Regions from separate parts of the Rhizobium sp. BK456 genome, predicted to be linked through region 3. Evidence: predicted binding sites of a transcription regulator. Region 3 holds the regulator's gene; each other region holds the start of a gene.

Region 1 (7,566 bases), on a different contig from region 3:
GCGCGGGCGGCAACGGCGATTTCGACTTCCGAGCCGGAGGCGAAGATCGTCACCTTGGCGTCGGCATTGCCGGCCAGCGTATAAGCGCCCTGTTCGCAGAGGTTCTTTTCGCTGTATTCGGTGCGGACCGGGCTAAGGTTCTGGCGTGTCAGCGCAAGGCCCGAAGGACGATTGTGCGTCTTGACGGCGATCTGCCAGCATTCCGCCGTTTCCGTGGCGTCGGCCGGACGGAAGACCATCAGGTTCGGGATGGCGCGCAGACCGGCGAGCTGTTCGACTGGCTGGTGTGTCGGACCGTCTTCGCCGACGCCGATCGAGTCATGCGTCAGGACGTGAATGACGCGGATGCCCATCAGCGCAGCGAGGCGGATCGGCGGGCGGCAATAATCCGAGAAGATCAGGAAGCCGCCGCTATAGGGAATGAGGCCGCCATGCAGCGCAATGCCGTTCATGGCAGAAGCCATGCCGTGCTCGCGGATGCCCCAATGCATGTAACGGCCGGCGAAATCCGTCGGCGTGATCGAATGCATCTGGCTGGTCTTGGTGTTGTTCGACGGCGTCAGGTCGGCCGAGCCGCCGAGCGTTTCCGGCAGGAAGCCGTTGATGACCTCGAGCGCGTCTTCCGAAGCCTTGCGGGTGGCAACCGTCGGCTTGGTCTCGGCGAGCTTCTTCTTGTAGGTGCTGATCGCGGCATCGAAGCCTTCCGGCAGCTCGCCTGCCATACGGCGGGTGAACTCGGCCTTGGCCGGAGCCTTGGCCAGACCCTGTTCCCAGGCGTTGACGAGATCGACGGAGCGGGCGCCGGCTGCACGCCAGCTGTCCAGGACGTCCGACGGGATGACGAAAGCTTCGGATTCCCAGTTCAGCGCCTTGCGGGTGGCGGCGATTTCCTCGGCGCCGAGCGGGTTGCCGTGGACCTTATGGGTGCCCTGCTTGTTGGGCGCGCCGAAGCCGATGATCGTCTTGCAGGCGATGAAGGTCGGTCGGTCGGACTTGTGGGCGGCTTCGATCGCGGCGGCGATGGCGGCCTGATCGTGACCGTCGATCTCGATCGTGTTCCAGTGAACGGCCTTGAAACGGGCGATCTGATCGGTGGAATCCGACAGAGACACGGCGCCGTCGATGGTGATCGAGTTGTTGTCCCAGAACAGAACGAGCTTGTTGAGCTTCAGGTGGCCGGCGAGCGCGATGGCTTCGTGGCTGATGCCCTCCATCAGGCAGCCGTCGCCGCAGATCGCATAGGTATAGTGATCCTGAAGATCGGAACCGAACTCCTCGCGCAGCTTGCGTTCGGCAATCGCCATGCCGACGGAATTGGCAATGCCCTGGCCGAGCGGGCCGGTCGTCGTTTCGATGCCGGTGGCGTGACCATATTCCGGATGGCCGGCGGTCTTCGAGCCGAGCTGGCGGAACTGCTTCAGATCCTCGATCGTCATGTCGGGATAGCCAGTCAGATACAGCAGCGAATAGAGCAGCATCGAGCCGTGGCCGGCCGAGAGCACGAAGCGATCGCGGTTCGGCCAATGCGGCTTCTTCGGATCGAACTTCAGATATTTGGTGAACAGGACCGTCGCCACATCGGCCATGCCCATCGGCATGCCCGGGTGGCCGGAGTTCGCCTTTTCGACGGCGTCCATGGCGAGGAAACGGATCGCATTCGCCATCCGGTCATGTTGTTCGGGAGAGGTCATGGCTTTTCCGCAAGTTCCGGGTGTCGGGGGATGGCCTAGAGCCTCCAAGACCATCGAGTGAAAGCGGCAGACACATAGCAGTTGGCGCTAGCAAGTCAACAAATGGGACACCAAATCCGGGCGGGTCGCCGCGATTTTTGACATTTGATCGCGCGATTGTACAAAAGACAAATCTTGCTGGGCGAGGATCTCTAAACCGCTCATCCACAAGATAGGCCGGTGGGCAAGTGACAGGATTTATTGACGGGCCGTCGGCGAGCTGCATATCCTTTTTGAAATCGCAGGACCGGCGCGGCGTGCCGATTCGCGTATCCTGCGCGGGAATCGGGAAGGCATGATGCCCACAGGCAAAACCATGGAAGCAGCGCTCAACGAATTGAGACAGGCGATTTCGAGTCTCGAAAACGCCGTCGACATGCGCGTCGAGCGGGAGCGCGAGCAGGGCGAGATCGAGGGCGAGGTGCGGCGCGTGCACGCCGATCGCTCCCGGTTGGCGCAGGAGCTTGATGAGGCCGAATTCCGCGCCAACCGGCTTGAGGAAGTCAACCGCGAGGTATCGCGGCGGCTGGTGACGGCCATGGAAACGATCCGGGCGGTTCTGGATCGCTAGAACAGGATGGTTTCAGGCCAGGTTGGCCCAAAATCTAGATCCTGTTCTCATTGAAAGAGTTAGAGCATGACGTCGTCCGAAAGCCGCTCACACTTTTCGGCATCATGCTCTTATAGAAAGAGTTTGGCATGGCGCAGGTGACGGTAACGATCGACGGCAAAGCCTATCGCATGGCCTGCGAGGAAGGGCAGGAGGATCACCTGACCGATCTCGCCACCCGTTTCGACCGCTATGTCGGCCATCTCAAGGGGCAGTTCGGGGAAATCGGCGATCTCAGGATTACGGTCATGGCCGGTATCATGATCATGGACGAGATTGCCGAGCTGACGCGCCGCGTCACCGGGCTGGAATCCGAACTCGAATCCTTGCGCGGCAACCGCGACACGGTGCTTGCCGCTACTGCCCGCACCGAGGAGAACCTCGCGGCGGCGCTCAGCGAGGTTTCATCCCGCATTCGCGGCATCACCGACAAGCTGAACGGCCGGCCAGCCCCCGAACTCAATTGATCTTCAATTAAATAAGGACGACTTGCAGCCGCCACTGGCGCGTCGGCGCAAACGACCTTATATATCGCGATGCGGTCTGCGCCTCTCGACAGGAACCACAATCCCTGGGGCCATACTCGATCCAAAGGGAGCTGTCCCTGGCCAGGCCCGTGGGCCTGGACACACGGCGCCCACCTACGTTTGTAGGCACCCAGGATCGTAAACATCCATCGGTTGCCGTGGATCGCACTTTCCCTTCCATCTTCAGCGAAGACGCCGGACCAAGCGGGCGAAGGCGGCTACAGCGCCGCGCGTCTTTCTAGACGCGCAAAGGACGCTGTAGCACTTTGAATGGCTGTCCGCCCTTCGTCGAGTACGGCTACTTCCTCAAGCCGGGAAGGGTGACCTGGAAGACCTGGAACATGGTGTCGACGTCGGCGCCGCCCTCCGCCTTGTAGGCTGCGCCCACCTGGAAACCATCCTGCGTCAGGAAGTCGTTGTCGTTGGCGACAAGCAGGAAATAGTCGTCCGGCAGGTTCGGATCGAGAACGCTCGCAAGACCCATGGCTTCCCATTTTTCCGACAGGTTGTTCTTGTCGTTCGGTGCGCCATTGTGCAGGCCGAAGCGGGTAAGCTCGGCCTTGTCGTTGATGTCGATGAAAGGCGTCAGCGTCGCCGGCGTCAGCGAAGGATCGACGACGCCCTTCGGCGCGATCGGCTTGCCGGCATCGAAATTGCTGCCGGCGATATCGGTCGCAGTGGAGAGATCGACGATGTTGATCTTGCGGTAGAGCGAGGTGTCGCCCTTCAGGCCCTGACCGTTGCCGCTGTCGCGGGCAAGCATCAGGAAGGTCTTGTCGGAAAGGGCGACGATTTCGCTTTCTGCCGCGATCACCGTCTTGTCCTTGGCATCTTTGAAGACCGGCAGCGGCACGACATATTCGTGCACCAGCTTCAGGTGATCGGGATCGGCGGCGTCATAGATCATGGCGCGGGTATTCTGGCGGGTCGAGCCGGAATCGCCGCCATCCTGGCGGGCTGCCGACTGCAGCACTGCTATGATGAACTTGCCGTCCGGCGCCATCGCCATGCCTTCAAGGCCCTGGTTGTTCTGGCGGCCGGTCTCCGGGTCCTTCGGATCCGGAGCGGATACGCCGGGGCCGGGATTGTTGGAGGCGAAGCTCAGCGCGCCCTTGCGCATCGGCAACAGCGCCTTCGGCGGCTGGGTAGCCGAGAGCAGGTGACCGTCGGCTGCGAAGCGATAGATATAGGGGCCGTATTCGTCGCTGACGAACATGCTTCCGTCGGTCATGTGGATGATGGCTTCATTGTCGAGCGCGATCTTGCCGTTTACAGCCTGCGGCAGCGGCGGAAAGTCGCCGGCGGCGGCGCGGACGCCGGATTCCGGGTCGAGGCCGGTCATGTCGCCGCCCTTGTCATCGACAAACAGGGTGGAATCGACAAGTTTCGCATCGACCCCGGATTGCTCCTTGCCGTTCTCTGGCGCCGCACCCGGAGCGGTCGGTGTCAGGCCGATCGCAATGGTGTTCAGGCGCGGCCGATAGTCGACGGTGCCGACGGCGTTGTAACCGCGGTCGGGCAACAGGTAGAGCGTGCCCTTGTAACCGGCGCCATCGCGGCTCCAGGCGGCGGAATCGATCGCCATGCCGGAGCCGGAGCCGAAGGTTTCGCCGAATTTGTCGCGCTGATTGGCCGGGATGCGGCCGATGCCGACCAGGCCCTTGTTGACGAAGGTAAGGCTGCCGACGGTGGCGGAATTCTCCGCGCTTGCTGCGGCCGGAATGGCGGCGGATGCCGCGAGAACCGCAGCAAACAGCCGCGATGCGTATGATTTGACGTTGTTCATGAAATACCCTCTCGGTCAAAGCGTTCCTGCAGCGGCTTCCGCCCGCAGGCTGGACACCGCTTCAAATGACACCCTCGGCCTTGGGATCGATCCGCAGAGAGAACACGTCCTGGATCTCGTCCCCCATATCCCCGGCTAACGGTCTAGGATGGGATCGTGATATCTGGATGACGCTCCTACAGCGCCGCGCGTCTGAAAGGACGCGCTAAGGACGTTGTAGCACTTTTGAAGTGCTGCATGATTTTATCTTTAAATCGGTTCCGATTGAAGGAATTATGCGGGAGAGCCTGCAATTCAGGCCGTTGCCTGATCGACCGGGTAAGGTCCTTCGGTGAAGACCTCGTCGTGGTAGCCCCTCGAGCCGACATCGAGCGCCAGCGGGCTGCGCCATTCCCTTTTGTCGCTGAGGCAATCGAGCACGAAACGAAAATCATAGCGCGGCTGCCAGCCGAGTTCCCGCCTCGCGCGGGCGTTGACATAGACGCGACCGAGGCTCGGGAACATCTTCCAGCCGCGCTCGGCATAGAGCGTACCCGCACCTGGAAACAACCGCTCGACGGCGGCAGGCGCGTCGCGCCTGATCTCGGCGAGATCGTCCGACGAAAATGGCGTCGTGGCCGAGATGATGTAGCGGCCGAAGCCGACTGCCGGTGCCTTATCGAGCGCCAGCAGATGGGCGCCGGCCACATCGGCGATGTCGACGCGGCGGTGAAGAAGCTCGTTGGCTTGTGCATTCTCTGCCGAATAGCCGCCGCGAATATCAGGATCATCGTCGCGTTCGGGGAAGAAACGCGAGGTCCTGAGAATGACGACCGGCAGGCGGGATTTGCGGGCGAAGAGTTCGCACAGGCCTTCGGCAGCGAGTTTCGTCACGCCGTAGATGTTTTTGGCAACCGGCAGTACCTCCTCGGTGATCCATGCGGCCGGCTGGCCCGCGGCCGGCGTCAATGCCGCACCGAAGGTGCTGGTGGTGCTGGTGAAGACGAAGCTTGCAACGTCCGCGGCGATCGCCTCTTCGAGCAGGTTCAGCGTGCCGCCGACATTGGTGTCTAGGAAATCGCAATTTCCATGGGTCGCCACATGCGGCTTGTGCAGGGTCGCGGCATGGACGACGTGGCGAATGTCCGACATCGCCTGTCTGACAAAAGCACGATCGCCGATCGAGCCGACCATGTCGGTGAAAGCCGACGGCTTGACATCGATGCCGCGCGCCGGCCGGCCTTCACCTCTCAGGCTACGCATCAGCGCCTCGCCGAGATGGCCAGCGCTTCCCGTCACCAATATCGTCATCGCACCGTCTCTTCAGTGTTTCGGCGCCGGAGGCTATAAGGGCCGGGATTGCCAGGCAACGCATAAATTATGCATGGGGGTGCAGGAAAGTTGCAGGCCGGATCATTGTTCCGGCTGGCCTTCGAGATCGTTTTTCAACCGGTCGAGGATCGATAGAGCGTGTCCGGCATAGGCGCTGATCCAGCGGTCATGGATGTGCTTGATCGGCAGGCTGTTCAGGTGGTTCCAGCGTTCGCGGCCCTCCTTCCTGGCGATGACCAGATCGGCCTCTTCCAGCACTTTCAGATGCTGCATCACGGTGCAGCGGTCCATCTGCGGAAACATTTCGCAAAGCGCCCCCGTCGTGCGGGGGCCATCCTTGAGCAGGTCGAGAATTTCGCGCCGGCGATGATGCGCCAGCGCCTTGAAAACGGGGTCATCGGTCGATTCGCTTGACATGTTATATTTTTATAACATAATGGCGCCGAGTACAATGGAAACTCACACAATGGAGAAGAGGAGAAGGACCATGTCTCTCGGAATCCGCGTTTCAGGCCGTATCGGCCGACCCGTCGCAGAGGTATTCGACGCTGTCGTCAACCCGAAGAAGCTCAGCAGCTATTTCACCACGATCGGCGGGGCGAGCGCGCCGCTGGTCAAGGGCACCACTGTGACCTGGTGGAAGGACGCCCAGGTGGAGGTGGTCGAACTCGTGCCGGAAAGTCGCATCGTGCTCAGCTGGGATGGCGGCACGGGCGACGACAAGAAGACCTATAAGACGTCGGTGGAGATGAACTTCAAGCCGCTCGAAGATGGCGGCACGCTGGTGACCATCGCCGAGAGCGGCTGGCGTGAGGACGATGCCGGCCGGCGCGGCACCTATCTCAACTGTGAAGGCTGGACGCAGATGCTCTGCTGCATGAAGGCTTTCGTCGAATACGGCATCAATCTGCGCGAGGGCATGTTCCTCAGCGAAATGAAGGGAGAGCCGGCCAGCGCGCCGGACGCCTGACCGGCAAGTCGGCTTCAAGGAGATCGGCGGCGTAATCGTCGCATTCGCCAAGAGGAGCGAGAGTTCGCTTGCCTGTCACACTGCGGGTGCTAGTTTCCGGATTCGACACTTCATCTCGATTTCCAGGAGATTTCATTATGCAGCTTGGCATGGTTGGTTTGGGCCGCATGGGCAATTACATGGTCCAGCGCCTGATGCGGGGCGGTCACGAATGCGTCGTCTACGACGCCAGGCCGGAAAGCGTTGCCGAACTCGCAGGCCTCGGTGCGACCGGCAGTGCTTCGCTCGAAGAGTTCGTCTCGAAGCTCTCGCATCCGCGGGCGATCTGGCTGATGCTGCCGGCGGCGATCGTCGACAAGGTGCTCGCGAACCTGGTGCCGCTGCTTGAGAATGGCGACATCGTCATCGACGGCGGCAATTCCTATTACCACGACGATATCCGCCGCGGCGCCGACCTTATCACCAAGGGCATCCACTATGTCGATGTCGGCACCAGTGGCGGCGTGTTCGGCCTGGAGCGCGGCTACTGCCTGATGATCGGCGGCGAGAAGGGCACCGTTCAGCACCTTTCGCCGATTTTCGCAACACTGGCGCCCGGCGCCGGCACAACGGAAGCCTCGCCGAACCGCACC
Region 2 (7,566 bases), on a different contig from region 3:
CGACGACGTTTCCTCGGGCGGCATCAAGAACAAGTATGGCTGGAACGGCTCCGTTCGTGGCCGCGTCGGCTACGACATGAACCCCTTCCTGCTCTATGGCACGGCCGGTCTTGCGCTCGGCGACGTCAAGGTTTCCGACGGCACCTCGGACGAAAGCAAGACGAACTACGGCTATACGGTCGGCGCCGGCGTCGAAGCGTTCGTGACCAACAACATCACGACGCGCTTGGAATATCGCTACACCGACTACCAGAGCAAGGATTACGACCTCGACTCCGGCAGCTTCTCGCGCGGTTACGACGAAAACAGCGTCAAGCTCGGTATCGGCGTCAAGTTCTAAGCCGAACGGAATTATTCAAACATGGAAAAGCCGGGCAAATCGCCCGGCTTTTTGCTGCTCGCCTGTTGTTGCCAGGCGCTCAGGCCTGGGTCTTGAGTTCCTGATAGGCGGGGAATTTCTTTTCGAACTGCCGCAACCAGTCGATCAGCGGCGCATGATCGGCTTCCCACTGGCCCTTGAAGCGCAGATCGAGATAGCCGAGCGTGGCGGCCAAGGCGAAATGCCCGCCGTTGAGTTTCTTGCCCAATTTCGGCGGCTTGGCGCTCAGATGCGTAAGCCCGCTCGTCACCTTTTTCCATTGCCGGTCGATCCAGGGCTGGTGGATCTTTTCCTCATCGCGAAAACGCCGCTCATACATGATCGCCAGCAGGCAATCGCAGATGCCGTCGCAGAGCGATTCGAGGACGTCGGCATCCGTGCGTTTGCCCTTCTTGGAGGGATAGAGCTTGCCCTTCGCCAGCCGGTCGAAATAATGCATGATCGCCACGCTGTCGAAGACCGAGGCGCCGTCATCGGCCAGCAGCGTCGGGATCTTGCCGAGCGGATTATTCTCCACCAGGATCGCCGGCGCCGTATTGGTGTCGACCCGGATGGCGTTCAACTCGAGATCCAGGAAATGCGCGGCCATCCGCACCTTGCTGGAATAGGGTGAGGGGGGCGACCAAAGAAGCTTCATGCAGCACCTGATTTGTGGAACTGCGCGGACTATTCCCGAACCGGGTTGTCCGGTCAATCGTCGTCCTTGACCGTCTTGGTCTCGCCGCGCAGCCAGAAGGCGCGGTGCGAGGCGAAACGATCCTGCGCCAAATGGTCCTTCAGCGCCGGCAGCAGTTGGTGCAGCTCGTCCTTCAGGGTGAAGGGCGGATTGACGATAACGAGGCCTGAACCCGTCAATCCCGTGATGCCGCGGTCGCTGCGAACAGAAAGCTCGGCGCAGAGCATTTTCGGAATGTCGAGCGCCTGTAGCCTCTCGTGGAATTCTTTGATCGGCGCGCCCTTTTTCAGCGGATACCACAGGCAATAGGTGCCGCCTGGAAAACGGCGATAGGCCTTTTCCAGCCCCTCGGCCAGACGCTGATATTCGTCCTCTTCCTCGAAAGGCGGATCGACAAGCACGATGCCGCGTTTCTCCTTCGGCGGCAGATGCGCGCCGAGCGCCAGCCAGCCGTCGAGTTCGGTGATGCGCGCATGGTGGTCGCCCTCGAACAGCCGGTGCAGGCGGGCGAAATCCTCGGGGTGCAGCTCCATCGCCGACAGCCGGTCCTGCGGCCGGAACAGCAGGCGCGCCAGTTTCGGCGATCCGGGATAGAAGCGGACGCCGCCCTCAGGATTGAGTTCGCGGATGGCTGCAAGGTAGGGCTCCAGCAGTTCGGAAACCTGCGGTCCGAGATCGGCCTCCATCAGCTTGCCGATGCCGTCGAGCCATTCGCCGGTTTTCTGCGCTTCTTCGGAGGAGAGGTCGTAGAGCCCGATGCCGGCATGCGTGTCGAGGACGCGGAAGGCACCATCCTTTTTCTGCATGTAGCGGATCAGCCGCGCCAGCACGGCATGTTTCAGCACATCGGCAAAATTGCCCGCATGATAGATGTGGCGGTAGTTCATTTTCGCTGATGTCCGTATGAATTCGCGTCATGGGAAAGTTTGTGGCTTTTGGCCGTGCAAGGCTTGGAATATACAAATGCCATGAACATTGCGACCCCCATCCACGCCAAATCCCCGAAGCCGGACACCAGGGTAGGCCACACCGCCTGTCCGCACGACTGTCCCTCCACCTGCGCGCTGGAGGTCGAACTATCCGAGGACGGCCGCATCGGGCGCGTGCGCGGCGCCAATGATCATTCCTACACCTCGGGCGTCATCTGCGCCAAGGTCGCCCGCTATGCCGAGCGGCTCTACCATCCCGACCGCCTGATGCATCCCTTGCGCCGCGCCGGCGCCAAGGGGGCCGGGCAGTGGCAGCAGATTTCCTGGGACGATGCGCTGGATGAGATCGCCGAAGCCTTCGTGAAGGCCGAGGCGCGGGACGGCAGTGAGGCGATCTGGCCTTATTTCTATGCCGGCACCATGGGCTGGGTACAGCGCGACTCGATCGATCGCCTGCGTCACGCCAAGCGCTATTCCGGCTTTTTCTCCTCGATCTGCACCAACCCGGCCTGGACCGGCTTCACCGTGGCGACCGGCACGCTGCGCGGCCCCGACCCGCGCGAGATGGGCCGCACCGATTGCGTCGTCATCTGGGGCACCAATGCGGTGTCGACGCAGGTCAATGTGATGACCCACGCCATCAAGTCGCGCAAGGAGCGCGGCGCCAAGATCGTCGTCATCGACATTTACGACAATCCGACGATGAAGCAGGCCGACATGGCCTTGATCGTTAGGCCCGGCACCGATGCGGCACTGGCCTGCGCCGTCATGCACATCGCCTTCCGCGACGACCATGCCGACCGCGACTACATGGCGCGCTATGCCGATGATCCCGCCGGCCTCGAAGCGCATCTGAAAACGAAGACGCCGCAATGGGCCGCCGATATCACCGGCCTTTCGGTCGAGGAGATCGAAGCCTTTGCCCGCCTCGTCGGCACGACGAAAAAGACCTTCTTCCGCCTCGGCTACGGCTTCACCCGCCAGCGCAATGGCGCGGTCGCCATGCATGCGGCCGCCTCGGTCGCCACCGTGCTCGGCTCCTGGCAATATGAGGGCGGCGGCGCCTTCCATTCCAACAACGATATCTTCCGCATGAACAATGCGGAACTGACCGGCCGCTCGATGAAGGACGGCGATATCCGCATGCTCGATCAGTCGCAGATCGGCCGGGTGCTGACCGGCGATCCGGTGGCGCTGCGCCATCGCGGCCCGGTGACGGCGATGCTGATCCAGAACACCAATCCGGCCAACATCGCCCCCGAGCAGCGCCTCGTCAGACGCGGTTTTGCCCGCGACGACCTGTTCGTCGCCGTGCACGAGCAGTTCATGACCGAGACGGCGGAGATCGCCGATATCGTCATTCCGGCGACGATGTTCGTCGAGCATGACGATATCTACCGGGCCGGCGGCCAGAACCATATCCTGCTCGGGCCGAAGCTGGTCGAGCCGCCGCCGAGCGTGCGCACCAATCTCTTCGTCATCGAGGAACTGGCCAAACGCCTCGGCGTCGCCGATCGCCCCGGCTTCGGCTTTTCAGCCCGCGAAATGGTCGATCGCTTGCTGGAATCGAGCGGCCTGCCGGATTACGAGCATTTCCTCGAGCACAAATGGTTCGATCGCCAGCCGGCCTTCGAGGAGGCGCATTTCCTGAACGGCTTTGCTCATCCCGACGGCAAATTCCATTTCCGCCCGGACTGGATCGATCAGCCGGCGCCGAACAAGCCGCCGGCGGCGGTCGGCCTGCTCGGGCCGCATGGGGAGCTGCCTGCATTCCCCGATCAGGTCGATGTCATCGAAGTCGCTGATACCGACCATCCCTTTCGTCTGGCCACCTCGCCGGCGCGCAACTTCCTGAATTCGAGCTTCGCCGAGACCAAGACGTCGCGTCAGAAAGAGGGCCGTCCCGAGGTGATGATCAATCCGGCCGACGCTGAAGCCAATGGCATCGCCCACGGCGATCTGGTCCGCATCGGCAACAGCCGCGGCGACCTGCGCATCCATGCCCGCGTCACCACCGAGGTGAAGCCTGGCGTGCTGATCGCCGAAGGCCTCTGGCCGAACAAGGCGCATATCGATGGCGAGGGCATCAACGTGCTCACCGGCGCCGACCCGGTCGCGCCCTATGGCGGGGCGGCCGTGCACGATAACAAGGTCTGGCTTCGCAAGGACACAGCATGATGCAGCCGAAATCACGCGTGAAGATCGTCAGCACGGAAACGCTGTCGAATGGGTGGACGAAGCTCAGCAGCTATCTGCTCGATTACATCGACCGCAAGGGCGCGACCCAACGCTTGAAGCGGGAGGTCTACCATCGCACGCCGGCAGCCTGCATCCTGCTTTATGATCCCAAGCGCGACCTCGTCGTTCTCGTCCGCCAGTTCCGCCTTGCCGTTCATATCAACGGTGATCCCGCCTGGATGATCGAGGTGCCGGCCGGCCTTCTCGATGACGATCATCCCGAACAGGCGATCCGCCGCGAGGCGATGGAAGAAACCGGTTACCACCTGCGCGACGCGCGTTTCCTGTTCAAATGCTACACTTCGCCCGGCGCCATCACCGAAGTCGTCCACTTCTTCGTCTCGCTGATCGACAGCGCCGACCGCGTGGCCGAAGGCGGCGGCCTGGACGAGGAGCACGAGGATATCGAGGTTCTCGAAGTCCCGCTCGATGAGGCCGCCCAAATGATCGAAAACGGCGAGATCTTCGACGCCAAGACGATCATGCTGCTGCAATGGGCTCTGTTGAACAGGCATAAACTTCGATAGCGGATGCGCGGTCTCGGGCAAGCCCGCGGGTTGGCCTCAAGACGGTTTCGCGATCGCGGTTGTGGCGTTCGAAATTTCATACGTTTGTCACGAAGCGGTTCTATCCGCTGCGGTCTGTCAATCATCGATGCGATCAGGAGAAAGCCCATGTGGCTCAGCAATTTCACCCTCGTTCTGCCAAACGAGGTGGTGAGTGAAGGTTCCGTGCGGGTCGAAGACGGCGCCATCGCCGAAATCAGGCCCGAGCCGGTCGCCGGGGCTGCCATCGATGGAGGCGGGCGGCTGCTGATGCCGGGATTCGTCGATCTCCATGGCGACATGATCGAGCGAGAGATCGCGCCGCGGCCGAACGCGACGATGCCGATCGATTTCGGCATCCACGAACTCGACAAGAAGCTTGCCGCCGCCGGTGTCACCACCGCCTTTGCCGCCGTCTCCTTCGCCACCGAAAGTGTTTACGGTCACGTCCGCTCGCTGGAGACCACCTCGGCGGTGATCGAGGGCATCAACCGGCTGCGCGATGATCTGCTGATCGATCACCGCGTCCACGCCCGCTATGAAATCACCAATATCGGCGCCGCTGCCGCGCTCGAGCGCCTGCTGAATGCCGATCAGATCGACATGGTGTCGCTCACCGACCACACGCCCGGCCAGGGCCAGTACAACAACCTGCAGAGCTATATCCTCAGCATTTCCGAGCGCCGCGCCATCTCCGAGGAGATGGCCGCCGAGATCGTCGCCAAGCGCATCGCCATGCGCAATAACCCCGAAATCGAAGCCAAGCTGAAGGAGATCGTCGCGCTGTCGCTGAAGCACAAGCTCTCGCTTGCCTCGCATGACGACGACAGCGTCGAGAAGGTCGCCGAAATGCACGATCTCGGCGTCACCATCAGCGAGTTTCCGGTCACTGCACCCGCGGCCGAAGAGGCGCGCCGCCGCGGCCTCTGGACGCTGATGGGCGCGCCGAACGCGCTGCGCGGCCAGTCGATGTCGGGCAATCTCAGCGCGCTCGACGCCGCAAGGGCCGGCCTGCTCAGCGTCATCGCCGCCGATTATCATCCGGCCGCCTTTGTGCCCGGCATCTTCAAGCTCGCCGAGATGGTGGAAGGCGGCCTGCCTTCAGCCGTCGCCATGGCCACCGGCAACGCCGCCCGCTCCGCCGGCCTATCGGACCGCGGCGAAATCGCCATCGGCCAGCGCGCCGATTTGGTCGTGGTCGAGCGGGGCGACATCAACCGCATCCGAGCCACCTTCCGCGCCGGTCGCTTCGTCTACAGCGACGGCACGCTGCATCCCTTGCGGGCGCTAGCGGCTTAGTTTCAAGGCAGCTTGATTGTCAGAAGCACGTCTTGATCTCGCGTCGAGATGAAAGACTTGCAGGGCACCGCTAAGGCTGACAGTCGATGCTTCCCTATCTAAATTCAGTTCTAAGTTGCGCCAAGCCGCTTTGCTTCCTCGCGGTGTTAGTGATGATGTCCACTCGCAAGAGATGCCGCTATGGCAAACGGTGCAAGCAGATGCCGTGGATATGGCGAAAAAATGAGGGCAGGGGTGAACGTTGCGGTGCTTAGGCGGATGGAGACTGTGCTCGCCTCCGCAATGACGATATTTCGATTGAATAACCGGCAGCCAATGAAGCGCAGGTCTTTCCTGGTGTCACTTTGCGCATTGCCGCTCATGTCTTGTCAGGGTGAGAGTGCAACTGTTCGCTTCAAGGTCATCGCGTCCGCGATCGTTGATGGCCGACCGGTCGAAAGTTCCTCGGTTATGGAAATCTCGTATTCAAAGGTAACGCATAGCCTGATCGGAAACGGTGGCGCGACACAGCTCTATGGCGAGGCTTTGATTTTTGATCTTGGCGGCAAAGGTACAATTTACATCCTGCCAATCCAGCATGATCCCAACAACAGCCTTACCCAAGTTTACGAGGATGGGGTTCTTGCAACCTTGGGCATAAAGAATAGCATAGGCTCGCTGTCTGAAGCAGATTTTGTGGCCCTGCGGAGTGCAAAGGGACGGTATCCCTTCAAGTTGAAAACGAGCCGGCTGCCGGGAATTGTGTCGTTCAAGAACGAGGATGATCCAAAAACTATATTTGAGATTCAGCCGGGCGAAATTGGCCGATATTTTCCAGGTGTTCAATTTACGGGCCTCGATATAGAGATTACGACCGACCAGCTAACCTATAGATTGAGAAAACGGCTTCCCTGGCTCGATACCACAGTAGCACCGCGAAAAATATTTCCGCGCGATCCTCCAGGGGTCTCACGGCCCGAGATGCCTTGCCCTTTAGCTATATGATTACACCGGCCAGATTCTTTGGAGATGGAAGCCGATGATAGCGAGGGTTCTGCTCCAAAGCATCGGCTGCGGTAGTGAAACGTTGAGAAGGCCGCTTTGTGGCTCTGTACCCTAATCGCGGTTGCCGATCAGCGAAATCAGCTGGGCCCTTGGCGCAGCGGCCGAACCATCGGCACTGACGGCTTTACCGCCTTCCATCGCGACGCGCCCTTCGGCATAGAGCCGCAGCGCCTGCGGATAGATCTGGTGTTCAACGGTGAGCACGCGCGCGGCCAAGCTTTCGGCCGTATCGCCGGAAAGGATCGGCACGGCGGCCTGGCCGATCGTCGGTCCCTCGTCCATGCCTTCGGTGACGAAATGCACGGTGCAGCCGGCGATGCGCATGCCGGCGTCGATCGCGCGCTGATGGGTATGCAGGCCGGGAAACAGCGGCAGCAGGGAAGGGTGGATGTTGAGCATCCGGCCTTCGTAACGCTGAATGAAGGTCGGCGTGAGCAGTCGCATATAGCCGGCCAG
Region 3 (7,566 bases):
CGGAGTTACAGATCATGAACATGTTGACGGAAGCTGCAGTTGAAAAGGCGCTGGATCAGAAGATGAGCAACGTCCCGTATAAGATGATCGGTCAGGATGTCTCGGTTTATTACGGCGAGAAGCGCGCGCTTTTCGATGTGAACCTGAACATCCGCGAAAACACCGTAACCGCGCTGATCGGCCCGTCCGGCTGCGGGAAGTCGACCTTCCTGCGGAGCCTCAACCGCATGAACGACACGATTGACGGCTGCCGCGTCGCCGGCAAGATCACCCTTGACGGCGACGATATCTATGATCCCGATATCGACGTCGTCGAACTTCGCGCCCGCGTCGGCATGGTTTTCCAGAAGCCGAACCCGTTCCCGAAGACGATTTACGAAAACGTCTCCTACGGCCCGCGCATCCATGGCCTGGCCAAGTCGAAGGCCGATCTCGACCAGATTGTCGAGACCAGCCTGCAGCGCGCCGGCCTCTGGAACGAGGTCAAGGACCGGGTGCATGAATCCGGCACCGGTCTGTCGGGCGGCCAACAGCAGCGCCTCTGCATTGCGCGTGCCGTCGCCGTCAGCCCTGAAGTCATCCTGATGGACGAGCCCTGCTCGGCGCTCGACCCGATTGCCACCGCCAAGGTCGAGGAGCTGATCCACGAACTGCGTGAGAATTATACGATCGTCATCGTCACCCACTCCATGCAGCAGGCCGCGCGCGTCTCGCAGCGCACCGCCATGTTCCACCTCGGCAATCTGGTCGAGGAGAACGACACCGATAAGATGTTCACCAATCCCGACGATCCGCGCACCCAGGACTACATCATGGGTCGCTTCGGCTGATTTTGGCGTCACCAAGCCTTCCCGTTATTCGAGGATAAAGCCCCATGGCATCGACACATATTTATTCTGCCTATGATGATGATCTGAAGTTCCTGTCCAGGCGGATTTCCGAAATGGGCGGCCTGGCCGAGCAGATGGTCGCCGAATCCGTCCGGGCGCTGGTCAACGGCGATACCGCGCTGGCCCAGAAGGTGATTTCCGACGACGTGATCCTCGATCACGCCGAGCGCGAAATCGGCGACAAGGCGATCGTCACCATCGCCCGCCGTCAGCCGATGGCCTCGGACCTGCGCGAAATCATGGGTTCGATCCGCATCGCCGCCGATCTCGAACGCGTCGGCGACCTCGGCAAGAACACCGCCAAGCGCGTCATCGCCGTGCAGAGTACCGGCGTCCCGCGCAAGCTCGCCCGCGGTCTCGAGCATCTGTCCGAGCTGGCGCTCGTCCAGCTCAAGGAAGTGCTCGACGTCTACACGACACGCGCCGCCGACAAGGCGAGTGCGATCCGCGAGCGCGACAACGAGATCGACGCGATGTACACCTCGCTGTTCCGCGAGCTCCTGACCTACATGATGGAAGATCCGCGCAACATCACCAGCTGCACGCATCTTCTCTTCTGCGCCAAGAACATCGAGCGCATCGGCGATCACGCCACCAACATCGCCGAGACCATTTATTACATGGCGACCGGAGCACAGCCGGAAGGCGACCGTCCGAAGGACGACAGCGCCAACACCGTCGGCGCGGTCACGGAATAACCGCCTAAACCAGACGATTGCGCGCGCGCCCATGTGGGGCGCGCGAAAAGGTCGCAGCCAATTTTTGTGAATTTGCGCAGGATGCATTGCTTAAATCACCCCCGGTTTAAGGATCATGCGCGAGGAGACCGACACGCATGATCCCGAGAGTTGCAGTTGTTGAAGACGAGGAAGCCCTGAGCGTGCTTCTTCGCTACAATCTCGAAGCTGAGGGCTTCGAGGTCGATACCATCCTTCGTGGCGACGAGGCCGAAATCAGGCTTCAGGAGCGCACGCCCGACCTTCTTATCCTCGACTGGATGCTGCCCGGCGTCTCCGGCATCGAACTTTGCCGGCGACTGCGCATGCGACCGGAAACCGAGCGCCTGCCGATCATCATGCTGACGGCGCGCGGTGAGGAGAGCGAGCGCGTCCGCGGATTGTCGACGGGCGCCGACGATTATGTCGTCAAGCCTTTCTCGACCCCGGAACTCGTCGCCCGCGTCAAGGCGATGCTGCGCCGCGCCCGCCCCGAGGTGTTGTCGACCGTGCTGAAATGCGGCGATATCGAACTCGACCGCGAAACCCACCGCGTCCACCGCAAGAGCCGCGAAGTCCGCCTCGGCCCCACCGAATTCCGCCTCTTGGAATTCCTGATGTCGTCGCCCGGCCGGGTCTTCTCCCGCTCGCAGCTCCTCGACGGCGTCTGGGGCCACGACATCTATGTCGACGAACGCACCGTCGACGTCCATGTCGGCCGCCTGCGCAAGGCGTTGAACTTCTCCAACATGCAAGACGTCATCCGCACCGTCCGCGGCGCCGGCTATTCGATGGAAGCCTGAGGGGTTTCCATCTTTTGTGCCGGTGTCGGCCCCTCACTCTAACCCGACCGGGGTCGAGCCACTCGTCTCGACCCGTCCTTCGGACCCCCTTAAACGGGGCGAGGAGACGTGTCCTACGTGACGTTGGAGAGGGACCGAGAGGTCGCGGCATATCCCCTTCGCCCCGCAAGCGGGGAGAAGGTGCCGGCAGGCGGATGAGGGGCAGCCACACCCAGCCCACTCGCATAAAAAAACGGGCCACTCGGCCCGTTTTCGAATTCTCTGCAATGTCGCCCGCTCAGCTCGCCCGCGCGGCGGCGCGGCGGCGTTCGTTCACCGGCTGGTAGGCGAGCTTCTGGTGATAGCTGCAATAGGGCGAGTTGTCGGGGGATTCGCAGCCGCAGAAGTGGAAGTCGTCCTTCAGCGGATCGCCGACCGGCCATTTGCAGGTGCGTTCAGTCAGTTCCGTCAGGCCGAGGCGGCGCGAGATCGGCACGACCACGTTGCCCTTCGGCACGTATTCCATTTCCTCGACCGTTTCGATCTCGATCTCTTCCTTCAGCATCGTCGCGCCCTGCTGGCGGGTAACGGTGCGGGTAGCGATCCGCGAGGCGTAGTTCGGTGCGCGCGGTGCCGATGTATTGCGTTTCGGCGTGCGCGCCGCGGCGGCCGTGCCGCCGGCCTTGGCGCGGCCGGGAAGGCTCAGCCGGTGAACCTTGCCGATCACAGCGTTTCTGCTGACACCGCCAAGTTGCGCCGCGATCTGGCTGGCGCTCAGTCCTTCGGCCCAGAGCTTCTTGAGTTTCTCGACCCGCTCGTCTGTCCAGTTCATGCCCTGTCTCCACCTTCTGCGTTGGTGATGGCAGAATCCCTCACCGTTGTCCCGGAAGCCTCCGAAACAAGAAACGCTTGATCAATTTTGGTGACTAGTTCCGCCGCATGCAGTCTAGTAATTGAACTTTAACCTAGTGTGAGCCTGACTCCGTGACAAGAGTCGCATGAATCAGGATGAATCGAATTCGGAGTTTTCCCCAACTTGCTTCCGCTGCGTGGCATTTCTGCAATATTGCCTGTTGAAGGCCGAAAACACCGCTGTACAAGCTTGCTGCATGCGCTAAGGGCGCAGTTTTGTTGACATTGCAGCGCGAAAAGGAAATAGTACCGCTGGCCGCCGCAAGGCGGCATTTTTGATTTTTCGGGCCTGGTTTTCTTAGCCGGAGTCCCATGTTTGACAACGCTGATCGGGAGACCCGCGCCATGGCTGAAGCCGCGCCGCTTTATGACACCTATTCTCGTGCCCCACTGCGGTTCGAGCGAGGCGAGGGCGTATGGCTGATCACCGAAGGCGGCGAGCGTTATCTCGATTTCGGCGCCGGCGTCGCCGTCACCTCGGTCGGCCATAGCAACCCGCATGTGGTTGGCGCGCTGAAGGAACAGGCCGACAAGGTCTGGCACCTCTCCAACATCTATGAGATCCCCGGCCAGGAGCGCCTCGCGAAGCGGCTGACGGACGCCACCTTCGCCGACAAGGTGTTCTTCACCAATTCAGGCGCCGAGGCGCTGGAATGCGCGATCAAGACGGCGCGCCGCTACCAGTTTTCCAAGGGCCATCCCGAGCGCTTCCATATCATCACCTTCGAAGGCGCTTTCCATGGGCGCACGCTCGCGACCATCGCTGCCGGCGGCCAGGAGAAATACCTCGAAGGCTTCGGCCCCAAGGCGCCGGGCTTCGATCAGGTGGCCTTCGGCGACATCGAAGCCGTCCGCGCCGCCATCACCGATGCGACGGCTGGAATTCTCATCGAGCCCGTGCAGGGCGAAGGCGGCGTCCGCCCGGCCACGCCTGAGTTCATGAAGGCGCTTCGCCAGCTCTGCGACGAAAACGGCCTGCTGCTGATCCTCGACGAGGTCCAGACCGGCGTCGGCCGCACCGGCAAGCTCTTTGCTCATGAATGGTCGGGCATCACGCCCGATATCATGGCGGTCGCCAAGGGCATTGGCGGCGGTTTCCCGCTCGGGGCCTGCCTTGCGACCGCTGAGGCCGCCTCCGGGATGAAGGCCGGCACGCACGGCTCGACCTATGGCGGCAATCCGCTCGCAATGGCCGTCGGCGGTGCCGTGCTCGACATCATCCTCGCCGATGGCTTCCTCCAGCAGGTGCGCGACGTAGCACTCGTCTTCCGTCAGGGACTGGCCTCGCTGAAGGACCGCTATCCCGATGTGATCGAGGATATCAGAGGCGAGGGGCTGCTGCTCGGCGTCAAGGCGGCGGTTCCTTCAGCCGAACTGCTGCAGGCGATCCGCGCCGCGCATCTGCTCGGCGTGCCCGCCGGCGACAACGTCATCCGCCTTCTTCCGCCCCTCGTCGTCACCGCCGAGGAAGCCCGCGAGGGCCTTGCCCGCATCGAGCGCGCCGCCGAGAGCATCCGCGCCTCCAAGGTCAAGAAGACGGCTTGAAAGGATTGCGCCTGCGGGCGCACGACAGGTAAGAACATGGCTCCTAAACATTTCCTCGACCTTTCGGCGGTCACCTCAGCCGACCTCAGAACCATCATGAACGATGCGCTCGCCCGCAAGCAGGCCTTCAAGGCCGGCAAGGGCGACAAGCCGCTCGCCGGCAAGATGCTGGCGATGATTTTCGAAAAGCCGTCGACCCGCACCCGCGTCTCCTTCGATGTCGGCATGCGCCAGCTCGGCGGTGAAACGCTGTTTCTATCAGGCACCGAGATGCAGCTCGGCCGCGCCGAGACGATCGGCGACACCGCCAAGGTGCTGTCGCGTTATGTCGATGCGATCATGATCCGCACCACCGAACATTCCAGGCTGAAGGAGCTTGCCGAGCATGCGACCGTGCCGGTGATCAATGCGCTGACGGATGACACCCATCCCTGCCAGATCATGGCCGATATCATGACGTTCGAAGAGCACCGCGGCCCGATCAAGGGCAAGACCATCGCCTGGACCGGCGACGGCAACAATGTGCTGCATTCGCTGGTCGAAGGGGCGGCGCGTTTCGGCTACCGCATGAACATGGCCGTGCCCCTTGGTTCGGAGCCCAAGGATCACTATCTGAACTGGGCCCGCAATGAGGGCGCCGAAATCATGCTCTGCCATGATGCCGACCGTGCGGTCGACGGCGTCGATTGCGTGGTGACCGATACCTGGGTCTCCATGAATCAGGAACATCGGGCCCGGGGTCACAACGTCTTCCAGCCTTATCAGGTCAACGCGGCCTTGATGGCCAAGGCCGGCAGCGATGCATTGTTCATGCATTGCCTGCCCGCGCATCGCGGCGAGGAAGTGACGGACGAGGTGATCGACGGCCCGCAATCCGTGGTCTTCGATGAGGCGGAAAACCGTCTTCATGCGCAGAAGTCGATTCTTGCTTGGTGCCTGGGCGCGATCTGAACCACAATCGGACGCCGCGTGTGAAAACGCGCGGCCGCGCGAGCGAAGGGCACCCTGTCCTTTCGCTTGAAAACTAGGAGTGAATCCATGGCAGAAGCTGCAGCCGCCCTCGGCCAGTTCGATTTCGCCGGCGATGACCATGTCGTCCCCTTCCAGGTGGAGGGTCTGGACGTGCGCGGCCGCGCCGTCCAGCTCGGCCCGATGCTCGACGCGATCCTCGAGCGCCATCATTACCCCGCACCCGTCGCCCGGCTGCTTGCCGAAGTCGTGGTGCTGACGGTGTTGCTCGGCACCTCGCTGAAATTCGACGGCAAGTTCACCGTGCAGACCAAGGGCGATGGCCCGGTCGACCTTCTCGTCGCCGATTTCTCGACGCCGGAAAATGTCCGCGCCTATGCCCGTTTCGATCAGGCGTTGCTCAACAAGGCCATTGAAGCTGGGGAAACCGAGCCGGAGCAGCTGCTCGGCCGGGGCGTGCTCGCCTTCACCATCGATCAGGGCAAGTTCGGCCAGCCCTACCAGGGCATCGTCGAACTCGACGGCACCTCGCTCGAGGACATCGCCGGCGTCTATTTCCGCCAGTCGGAGCAGATCCCGACGCGCGTACGCCTGGCCGCGGCCGAACTCTTCGACCGCGACGATGCCGGCAAGCCGCGCCATCGCTGGCGGGCAGGCGGCCTTGTCGCCCAGTTCCTGCCTGAGGCGCCGGAGCGCATGCGCCAGCCGGATCTCCACGGCGGCGACGGCGACACCGGCGGCCGCCCGCATGGTGAGGACGACGCCTGGACCGAAGCCCGATCGTTGGTCGAGACCATCGACGCCGATGAATTGACCGACCCGCTGGTTGGCACCGAGCGGCTGCTGTTTCGCCTGTTCCACGAACGCGGCGTCCGCGTCTACGAACCGCGGGCGGTCTTCGACCGCTGCAGCTGTTCGCGCGACAAGATCAAGGGCGTGCTGAAAGGCTTTACCGCCGAGGAGATCGAGGCCAGCCAGGAAGACGGAGAAATCGCAGTCACCTGTGAATTCTGCTCGACCACCTACCGCTTCGAGCCGGCCGAACTTCAGCCGGCCGAATAGGCGCGGTTGAGCACGCACAGAACGAATACAAAAGATTAGCGATGATGCAGCACGGTGACTCGACTTTCGGTAGTCACTGTGCACCAATTATCCAATTGGTTCGGGGATGGGGACTTCATGCGTATTTTTTATGTCGTAGTCGCACTCATGGCTGCGATGCCACGAATTGGCTTGGCTGATGATAAGGCAATCCAATGGAAAGAGGTCGGGGGCTGGACCGTGGCTGTCGACCCGACTTTAGACAATGGCTGTTTTGTTCTGACTTCCTTTGATGATGACACCATTTTTCGTCTCGGTTTCAATTTCCGAAAAAAGGACAAACCTCTGTACATTCTGCTTGGAAATCCGAACTGGAAATCCTTGGAGAAAGGTAAGCATTATCCCATCGAACTCTCGTTAGACCAGTCTCGATGGACGGCTGATGCGAGAGGTCTTGATCTCGATGGCCTCAAATCATTGTGGATCGATACCGACGATACCGACTTGATTGAGGAGTTCGCTGGTAAACTGAGTTTCCGCGCCCGCTTTAACGGAAAAGAGATTGTTGCCCTCGGTTTGAAAGATTCCGAGAGGGCAGCGGATGAGTTGCTCGCTTGCCAAAAGGCGGTAAACGATGCGGTCATGAAACAGCCGGGGCCGCCACAATCAAAAGATCCGTTCGAATCAAAGCCAGGCACCCAAGCCTCGGAT
Region 4 (7,566 bases), on a different contig from region 3:
TTGTTGAGCGTCCGTCTGACGCCGGTTGACAGCCACGATCCTTGGGGATCGTCGGCAATCGCGGCCGCTCGCAAGGGATGGGCAAAGCCGGCGTCTGCGGACTTTGCCGTGGTGTCATCTCCGAGGCGGAGCGGCGTGTTGCGGGCAATGCTGGCGAATGTCCTGCGGGGCGGAAAGGCGCTTTTTGTTGACCGCGGTGGACACATAGATGCACCGCTCCCGACCAGTCTCCTCCGACAAGTGGTCGCACCGCCGGCAAATTGGATGTTTTCGCTTGCGAAAGGCGGAAAAACGCGATTGCCAATCAGTAAGCAGGTGGTGCATCCTATGCACCACCGTGCACCACTCTTCGTTACGCCAAAATTGCAAATTCCATGGCATATGAGGATGTAGACGGCATTCCGATCTTGGTTCGGCAGAACCAATTTCCGTTCTGGGAGACAGGATTGCGCAGGGGGAAATCATCGGCGGATGAACAGGAAGGTGTTCCAAAACGCGGACGTTTGCCGCCGCTTTCCATGGTGCGCGCCTTCGAGGCGGTCAGCCGCCTGGGATCGATGCGGAGAGCTGCGGACGATCTCAATCTCAGTCACACCGTCATATCCCGTCACGTCCGCAATCTCGAAGCCTGGTTTGGCACGCGGCTTGTCGATGCCGGCCCGCGCGGCATCAGGCTGACGGCGGAAGGCAGAGTTTTTGCCGAGACAGTCGGGGCGGCTTTCGATCTCATTGCCAAATCGACGGCAGAGCTGCGCCCAGCAGTCAACCGCACGGTCTTGCGCATTTGGTGCGTGCCCGGTTTCGCGACACGGTGGCTGACGCCACGCTTCAATCAGCTCCAGCTTGCCTTGCCGGGCATCGATTTCGTGATGCGCGCGACCGATCTTGAGCCAGATTTCACCCGTTATGAGGCCGATATCGACATCCGCTATTCCGAGGAGCCAAGGGGGAATGTCCGCTGGATCCTGCTGGAAAGGCCTCGCATGTTCCCGGTCACCAGCCCCGAATGGATCAGCCGAAACGCTCCGATACGGACCCTCGACGATCTGGTGCGACAGCCGCTGATCCACGAGGAAAGCCGCGATCAGTGGCGGCAATGGTTTCGCAAGGCTGGCTTCGAGCATGAAGTGACATTGAACGGTCCGCGGCTGTGGTCAGCCAACCTGACGGTCGACGCCGCGGTGGCAGGTCAAGGAATAGCGCTGGCCACCCGCCTGATCGCTGCGGATGACCTGCGCGCCGGGCGGCTCGTCGAATTGCTCGAAACCGATGTTCGGCTTGGCGGATATTATGTCGTCGGACCCCGTGAGCGATGGAACGAGGTGACATCGGCGCGTTTCCGAGCGTGGCTGCAGCAGTCGATCGCTGAAACGACGGGAGGTCACGCCTCTAATGAAAGCGGCGATCCACGCCAATAGTCGATAGGCATGCCAACCGCAGCGTCTCGCTGATGAACGCGGTCTTTCCGCCGGTGTATAAATCCCAATCGCCGTCTGCCTCGGCGGCCAGGCGGCGTTTCAGATCGGCGTAGGCTTTGGCCCTTTCGGGGTGATCCCGCAGATAGTTGCGAAACAGGATGCGCTCGCGATGGGCGCAATTGTCGGGGCCGCAGAGATAGAGCTTGAACCCGTAGCCTTCACGATCTCGGGTGAACGCCCAGCGTTTCTCGCCTCTGTCGCCATGGAAAACGAAATCTGACGCGCGCGCGATCTCGATCGCTTTCGGCAGAACGTCGTCGGAGATGGTGACGACGTCGAGGTCGATCTTCGGCTTGGCGGCGAGCCCGGGCACCGAGGTACTGCCGATATGGTCGATGGACAGCACGAGATTGCCGAGCAGGATGGAGATTTCGGCGCCGATGTCAGCAAAGAGCCGCGGCCAGGAAGGATCGTAGCCGACCACTTTGATGGCGCGCATGCCCTTCCTCTCAATTGCGGTCATACCTCGGCGAGCAGCCCATCGAGGATCGTGACCATCTTCTGCTTGGCCTCTTCGAGCGAGCCGCTATTGTCGAGCTCCGCCACGTCATAGTCGCCGCGCACCGTCAGCGGCCCGCGGGCGAGTCTCGCCATGATATCCTCATGCGTCTCGCGCCCGCGCGCCTCCAGCCGGCTGGCGAGCACTTCCGGGCGAGCGGTGACGTTGATCACCTTGAGCCGCGGGAAAGCGGACTGGAAACGGTGAAGCGCCGAGCGTGAACCATTGGCGACGACGACATGGCCGCGCGACAATGCCACCGAGACCTCGGCTGGAATACCGTATTTCAAGCCATGGGCCTCCCACCAAACGGCGAAGGAGCCCGACTGCTCCATGGCGGCAAACCCCTGGAGGGAGACGGAAAGATGGTCTTCGCCGCCTGCGTCGCGGTGCCGGGTGATGACGCGGCGGGTGAAATGAATGTCGGCGCGGCCGGCGAAATGCCGGGCGGCAAGGTTCATCAGCGTGTCCTTGCCGGCGCCGCTCGGCCCGACGACGACGACCATGATGCCGCGTTCGGCTCCGGCTCCTGGATGGGGTTCGTACGGGCTCATGCGACACGGCGTCCCTGGCGCCAGACGGAGCGTGTCACCGGCACGCCATGCGAACGGTGGACGCGGACGAGATCGGCGCGCAGCCCGGTGGCGATCCGGCCGCGGTCGTTGAGACTGACGGTGCGCGCCGGCGTCGACGTCACCATGGCGATTGCCTTCGGCAGGGTAATGCTCTCGACTTCATCGGCGAGGATGAAGGGCGCATGCAGCAGGCTGAGCGGCACGTAATCGGAGGACAGCACGTCGAGCACGCCCATCTCGGCGAGGTCGCGGGCGGCGATATTGCCGGAATGGGATTTGCCGCGCACGATGTTCGGCGCACCCATCAGCACACTCATGCCGTGTTCGTGCGAGGCGCGGGCGGCGTCGAAGCTGGTCGGGAATTCGGCAAGCCGCACGCCGTTGTCGATCGCCTCGCCGACATGCGACAGCGTCGCATCGTCATGGCTGGCGACCGTGATGCCGCGTTCGGCACAGACCTTGGCGATGGCATTGCGGTGCGGCGTCGAATTTCGCGCCGATTCGGCCTGGCGCTTGGCGACGAAACGGGCGAAGACCTCGTCGCTCAGGCCCCGCTTCTTCTGGTAGTAGAAGATATACTGGTCCATCGTCTGGAACTGCCGCTGGCCGGGCGCATGGTCCATCAGCGAAACGAGCCGCACATGAGGATCGTTTTCGAAATCGCCGAAATGTTCGAGCACATTGTCGGCCGAGACCTCGCAGCGCAGGTGGAGGAGATGCTCGGCGCGCAGCCGGCCTTCCTTCTCCGCCGACTGGATGGCGTCGGCCATTTCCCGCATCTCGCCATGTTCGAAGCCGCCGTCCTCATCCGCACCCATGCGCAGGCAGTCAAACACCGTGGTGATGCCCGATGTGACGATCTGGGCGTCATGCGCCTGGACCGCGGCTGTCTTGTTCCAACGGATGCCGGGACGCGGCTGATAATGGCCTTCGAGATGGTCGGTATGCAGCTCGACGAGGCCGGGAATGACATAGTCGCCTTCGAAATCTTCGCCGGCTACCGAGCTTCCTTCGGAAATGTCGGCGATCTTGCCGTCGCGAATGAGGATCGAGCCTGCGAGGATGTTATCCTCGAGAACGATGCGGGCGTTGGAAAACACGGTCTCTTTGCTCATCTCGTCGGGTCTTTCAGCTTTTGGCGCCGGAAAGCGGCAGCCAGGAATGAACTTTGAACGGGGCGCCGCGCGTCTCCTCGGTGAAGACGGCGAGGCCGGAAATCGTAAGCGGCCGGCCGGTGAAATCGGCAAAACGCTCGGTCAGAATGGTTTTCATCACCGAGGCGCGTGGCTCGGGCACCTGGCCGGTGAGCGTCATGTGGAAGCCGAAATCCTCCATCACATAAGGATAACCCCAGCGCTGCAGATTGGCGCGCTGGCTGTCGCTGAGCTTCTCCGGGTTGCGCCGCGCCATATCGGCCTCGGTAAGCGCTGCGCGGAACGGTTCGAAGGATCTTACCACCTTCGCGGCGAAATCTTGAAGCGGTTGATGAACAGAACCGGGAACGAGGGCAAAAAAACGGCCGAGCTGGCCGAGCACCAGCTTGGGAATCTCGAAGGCTTCAGTGCGCGCGGCAAACTCCTCGACGACGGCCATAAGATCCCTCTCGGTGACCGAAGCGGCGAGCGAAAACGGCGCCTTGATCGTCGCGTGAAAGCCGTAGCGGCGCGGATCGGCAGTCAGCTCGAACTGCTCTGCCGCACCGAGCCGCTCATGCTCCGGTGCAGGATAGGTCTCGTCACTGAAAGCATCGCGGCCGAGCCAGAGCGAGGCCGCGCCGGTCAGGGGATCATCCTTCGGCGGCGAAAAATAGAGAGCGTAGCGCAAGGCTTTTATCCTGGGGATCGTCGAACGGGGAGCGCAATGTGCAGTGATTTGGCGGCGAACCGCAAGCAGGCTCCCGGCTAAAAGATTTCCGTGACAGAATGATGATGGCGGCAGCGCCGCCACGGCCTTTCCAGCCGATGGATCAGTGGGTTTTCGTGCCCATCAGCCGGTGGCGCAGCGCGTTCGAGGCGGCGTCGAAAAGGAAGACGACGATCAGGATCAGGATGACCATGTAGGCGACGTTTTCCCAGTTGGCGTTGGTGCGCATCGCCTCCCAGAGTTTGAGACCAATGCCGCCGGCGCCGACGGCGCCGATAATCGTCGCGCCACGCACGTTCGATTCCCATTGGTAGAGCGTCTGGCTGACGATGACGGGAACGATCTGCGGCATAATGCCGTAACGATGGACCAGCACGGTTTGAGCGCCGGTCGATTTGATGCCTTCCCGCTGCTTGTTGTCGATATTCTCCAGCCCTTCGGAATAGAGCTTGCCGAGTGTGCCGGTCTCGGTGAGGAAGATCGCGCCGCTGCCGGCAAGCGGGCCGGGCCCGAAGGCGCGTGTCAGGAACAGCGCCCAGATCAGCATGTCGACCGAACGAAGGAAGTCGAAGAAACGCTTGAGGATCTGATTGAGGAGCCGGTTCGGCGTGATGTTGCGTGCCGCCAGGAAGGCGAGCGGGAAAGCGGCGAGCGACCCCAGCAGCGTTCCGAGGAATGCCATGACGATCGTCTGGAAAAGTTTGGTCCAGACGTCGCCATGCTGCCATTCGCTGTTGTTCCAGATGTCGTCGAAGGCGAGCGACAGGTTGGACTGGTCGGGCTTGATGCGCGGCCCGGAGACGATGAGGCCGACGACCTCGCCGAGCGGCTTGTCGAAGAAGGACGACTGCGTGTCGAAGATGAAATTTGCCCAGCCGATGAAACGTTTGCGGATCTTCACTCGGTCGACTGAGATGCTGACATTACCGGCAAATCCGAGATCGGCAAGCACATTGTCGTTATAGACGGTCATCCAGCCGGGCACTGGTCCGACCACCTCAGGCGCACCGCTCGAAACATCGACCGGAACGGTGATGCCGTGGGCGGTGACGACCGTCTGGCTCTTCGAAACGGTGACCGTACGGCTGGTGCCGCTGATCGACACGGTGATGCTGCCGTCGGGATTGTTGACCAGCCAGTCCGGATGCGGATTGTCGCCGAGCGGCGAGAAGCGCGGATAGCGGATGTCGATCGAGCCGTCGTCCTCGATGCGGAATTCCGGCTGAACGTCGTAGCTCACCCATTGGCTGAGATAAATGCCGACGCGTTCCCAATGGGCTTCGGCGAAAAGCTTGGGCAGGTCGAAGAACCAGACGGCATAGAGACTGTAGAGCAGCGTCGCGATTAGGATCATCAGCCCGCCGAAACGCTGGCGGAACGAGCGGTGGAAATATTCCGGATAGCGCGCTTCGATTTCGTGCATGCGGTTGGCGTCGATCACCGTCATGGCGGCCTCAATGTTGCAGGAGGAAGGCGTGCTCGCCGACGAGGCGGCGGCGCAGCCATGCGGAGAATTGGTCGACGGCGACGATCGTCACGAACAGCATCAAAACGAGCGCCATCGTCTTGGCGCCGAAACCACGCGAGATCGAAAGCTTCAGCTCCTCGCCGATGCCGCCGCCGCCGACGGCGCCGATAATGGTCGAGGCACGCACGTTGATCTCGAGGCGTAAGAGCGCATAGGAGGTGAAATTCGGCAGCACCTGCGGCACGGCGGCGAAGCGCACCCGCTCCCACCAGTTGGCGCCGACGGCTTTCATGCCCTCATGCGGCTTCATGTCGATATTTTCGGCCACCTCGTAGAAGAGTTTGCCGAGCGCGCCGATCGTGTGCAGGGTTATGGCGATGATGGCGGCGACCGGCCCGATCGACAGGATCGCCGAAAACAGGCCGGCGATGACGATCTCGGGGAAGGCGCGCAGGAATTCCATCAGGCGCTTGGTGAAGATGCGCAGCGGCCATGAACTCGTCAGATTGCGCGCGGCAAAGAAGCTCAAGGGAACGGCAAAGATGAAGGCGACGATCGTCGAAATCAGCGCCACGTTGATCGTCACGATCATCAGTTCGAAATATTCAGGGATATAGAAGGCGCCCCAGACGTAGACGCGGCCCTTGTCGAAATTGAATTCTTCGCCGCCCTTGTCGTTTACGCTCGCAGTGTCGAACAGCGCGCGCCAGACGTCGTTCCAATCCTTAGGGATGAGCCAGCTCAGGAAATCGAAAAGATGCGGCAGGCGGTCGAAGAAATGGCCGGCATTGCTCTCGTCGGCGAAGCGAACGGAGCTTGCGAAAGCCGCAATCAGAATAACCAGGCCGAGGATGGTGTAGAAGCGGCGCCTGGCGACCATCCGCTCCCAGGCGGTGCGGATCTCCCTGGTGCTCTGCATATGCGGCTGTGTATCGGCAACAGTCATGGACGCCTCGCCCGATCAAACATAAAAGGCGGCCGTTTCCGGCCGCCCCGCATTCCAAAAGCCGATCAGCCGCCGATGGCAGCCTTACGGACTTCGACGACGGCATTGTAGAAGTCGTGCTTGACCGGGACGTAACCCTTGTAGTCGCCGCCTTCGACAGCTGCGAAGCACTTGTGATCCTTCTCAGGCAGAGCCGTGAAGAAGGCTGCGAGCTTCGTCTGCCAGTCCTGGCCGAGCGCGTTGCGAACGACGAGCGGGCCGTTCGGGATCAGCGGCGAGCGCCAGACTTCGACCAGCTTGTTCGGATCGACGGCGCCCTTGTCGACTTCCTTGCGGAAGGTGCCGGAGGTGTAGCCGTCCTTGAATTCGCCGATGCCCGAGGAATCGTCGACGGCGACGTCGACCTTGCCGTCGTAAGCGGCGAGAAGGTTGTTCTCATGGCCGCCGTTGAACTGGGTCGAGGCGAAGAACTTGTCGTTCGGCATGCCCGTGTCCTTCGGGATCTGGGTCAGCGGCACGAGATAGCCCGAGGTGGAGTCCGGATCGGCGTAGCCGAGCTTCTTGCCCTTGGCGTCCTGGATGGTCTTGATGCCGGAGGACTTGAGCGCCAGTCCGATCGAGTAGTAGCCGGTCGAGCCGTCCTTCTGCTGCGTCGTCAGGATCGGCGTAACGGCCTTCGGATCCTTGATCGAGACGGCTGCGTAGCCGGAAGCGCCGAGTTCGGCGAAGTCGAGCGT

Evidence for each region. Region 3 encodes PhoB, which activates phosphate uptake and scavenging genes when phosphate is short. Its sites were predicted from a motif close to TGTCATNNANCTGTCAT; they were not measured.
Region 1: FHX03_RS19255 (esterase-like activity of phytase family protein) is a predicted target of PhoB. The motif match lies at 4,810-4,826, and genes of this name have one in related genera.
Region 2: FHX03_RS26725 (alpha-D-ribose 1-methylphosphonate 5-triphosphate diphosphatase) is a predicted target of PhoB. The motif match lies at 4,824-4,840, and genes of this name have one in related genera.
Region 4: FHX03_RS28980 (DUF1045 domain-containing protein) is a predicted target of PhoB. The motif match lies at 4,467-4,483, and genes of this name have one in related genera.

Annotation. Positions count from the first base shown of each region.
Region 1 is NZ_JACIAO010000006.1:304,260-311,825, forward strand. Features, by position in the region: gene tkt (transketolase) at 1-1,691, opposite strand, end outside; gene FHX03_RS19240 (DUF4164 domain-containing protein) at 2,026-2,301, shown strand; gene FHX03_RS19245 (cell division protein ZapA) at 2,430-2,807, shown strand; RNA gene ssrS (6S RNA) at 2,878-3,036, shown strand; gene FHX03_RS19255 (esterase-like activity of phytase family protein) at 3,166-4,653, opposite strand; gene FHX03_RS19260 (NAD-dependent epimerase/dehydratase family protein) at 4,948-5,943, opposite strand; gene FHX03_RS19265 (ArsR/SmtB family transcription factor) at 6,046-6,381, opposite strand; gene FHX03_RS19270 (SRPBCC domain-containing protein) at 6,452-6,934, shown strand; gene gnd (phosphogluconate dehydrogenase (NAD(+)-dependent, decarboxylating)) at 7,072-7,566, shown strand, end outside.
Region 2 is NZ_JACIAO010000011.1:92,286-99,851, forward strand. Features, by position in the region: gene FHX03_RS26700 (outer membrane protein) at 1-340, shown strand, start outside; gene FHX03_RS26705 (glutathione S-transferase family protein) at 420-1,016, opposite strand; gene FHX03_RS26710 (23S rRNA (adenine(2030)-N(6))-methyltransferase RlmJ) at 1,070-1,942, opposite strand; gene FHX03_RS26715 (molybdopterin-dependent oxidoreductase) at 2,024-4,162, shown strand; gene FHX03_RS26720 (NUDIX domain-containing protein) at 4,159-4,749, shown strand; gene FHX03_RS26725 (alpha-D-ribose 1-methylphosphonate 5-triphosphate diphosphatase) at 4,897-6,066, shown strand; gene FHX03_RS26730 (hypothetical protein) at 6,247-7,050, shown strand; gene purN (phosphoribosylglycinamide formyltransferase) at 7,162-7,566, opposite strand, start outside.
Region 3 is NZ_JACIAO010000001.1:886,008-893,573, reverse strand. Features, by position in the region: gene pstB (phosphate ABC transporter ATP-binding protein PstB) at 15-830, shown strand; gene phoU (phosphate signaling complex protein PhoU) at 875-1,588, shown strand; gene phoB (phosphate regulon transcriptional regulator PhoB) at 1,726-2,409, shown strand; gene FHX03_RS04690 (GcrA family cell cycle regulator) at 2,687-3,220, opposite strand; gene FHX03_RS04685 (aspartate aminotransferase family protein) at 3,646-4,845, shown strand; gene argF (ornithine carbamoyltransferase) at 4,882-5,796, shown strand; gene FHX03_RS04675 (Hsp33 family molecular chaperone) at 5,884-6,876, shown strand; gene FHX03_RS04670 (hypothetical protein) at 6,994-7,566, shown strand, end outside.
Region 4 is NZ_JACIAO010000013.1:65,548-73,113, reverse strand. Features, by position in the region: gene FHX03_RS29000 (LysR substrate-binding domain-containing protein) at 447-1,418, shown strand; gene FHX03_RS28995 (GrpB family protein) at 1,390-1,917, opposite strand; gene phnN (phosphonate metabolism protein/1,5-bisphosphokinase (PRPP-forming) PhnN) at 1,938-2,531, opposite strand; gene FHX03_RS28985 (alpha-D-ribose 1-methylphosphonate 5-triphosphate diphosphatase) at 2,528-3,667, opposite strand; gene FHX03_RS28980 (DUF1045 domain-containing protein) at 3,681-4,376, opposite strand; gene phnE (phosphonate ABC transporter, permease protein PhnE) at 4,519-5,862, opposite strand; gene phnE (phosphonate ABC transporter, permease protein PhnE) at 5,870-6,829, opposite strand; gene phnD (phosphonate ABC transporter substrate-binding protein) at 6,895-7,566, opposite strand, start outside.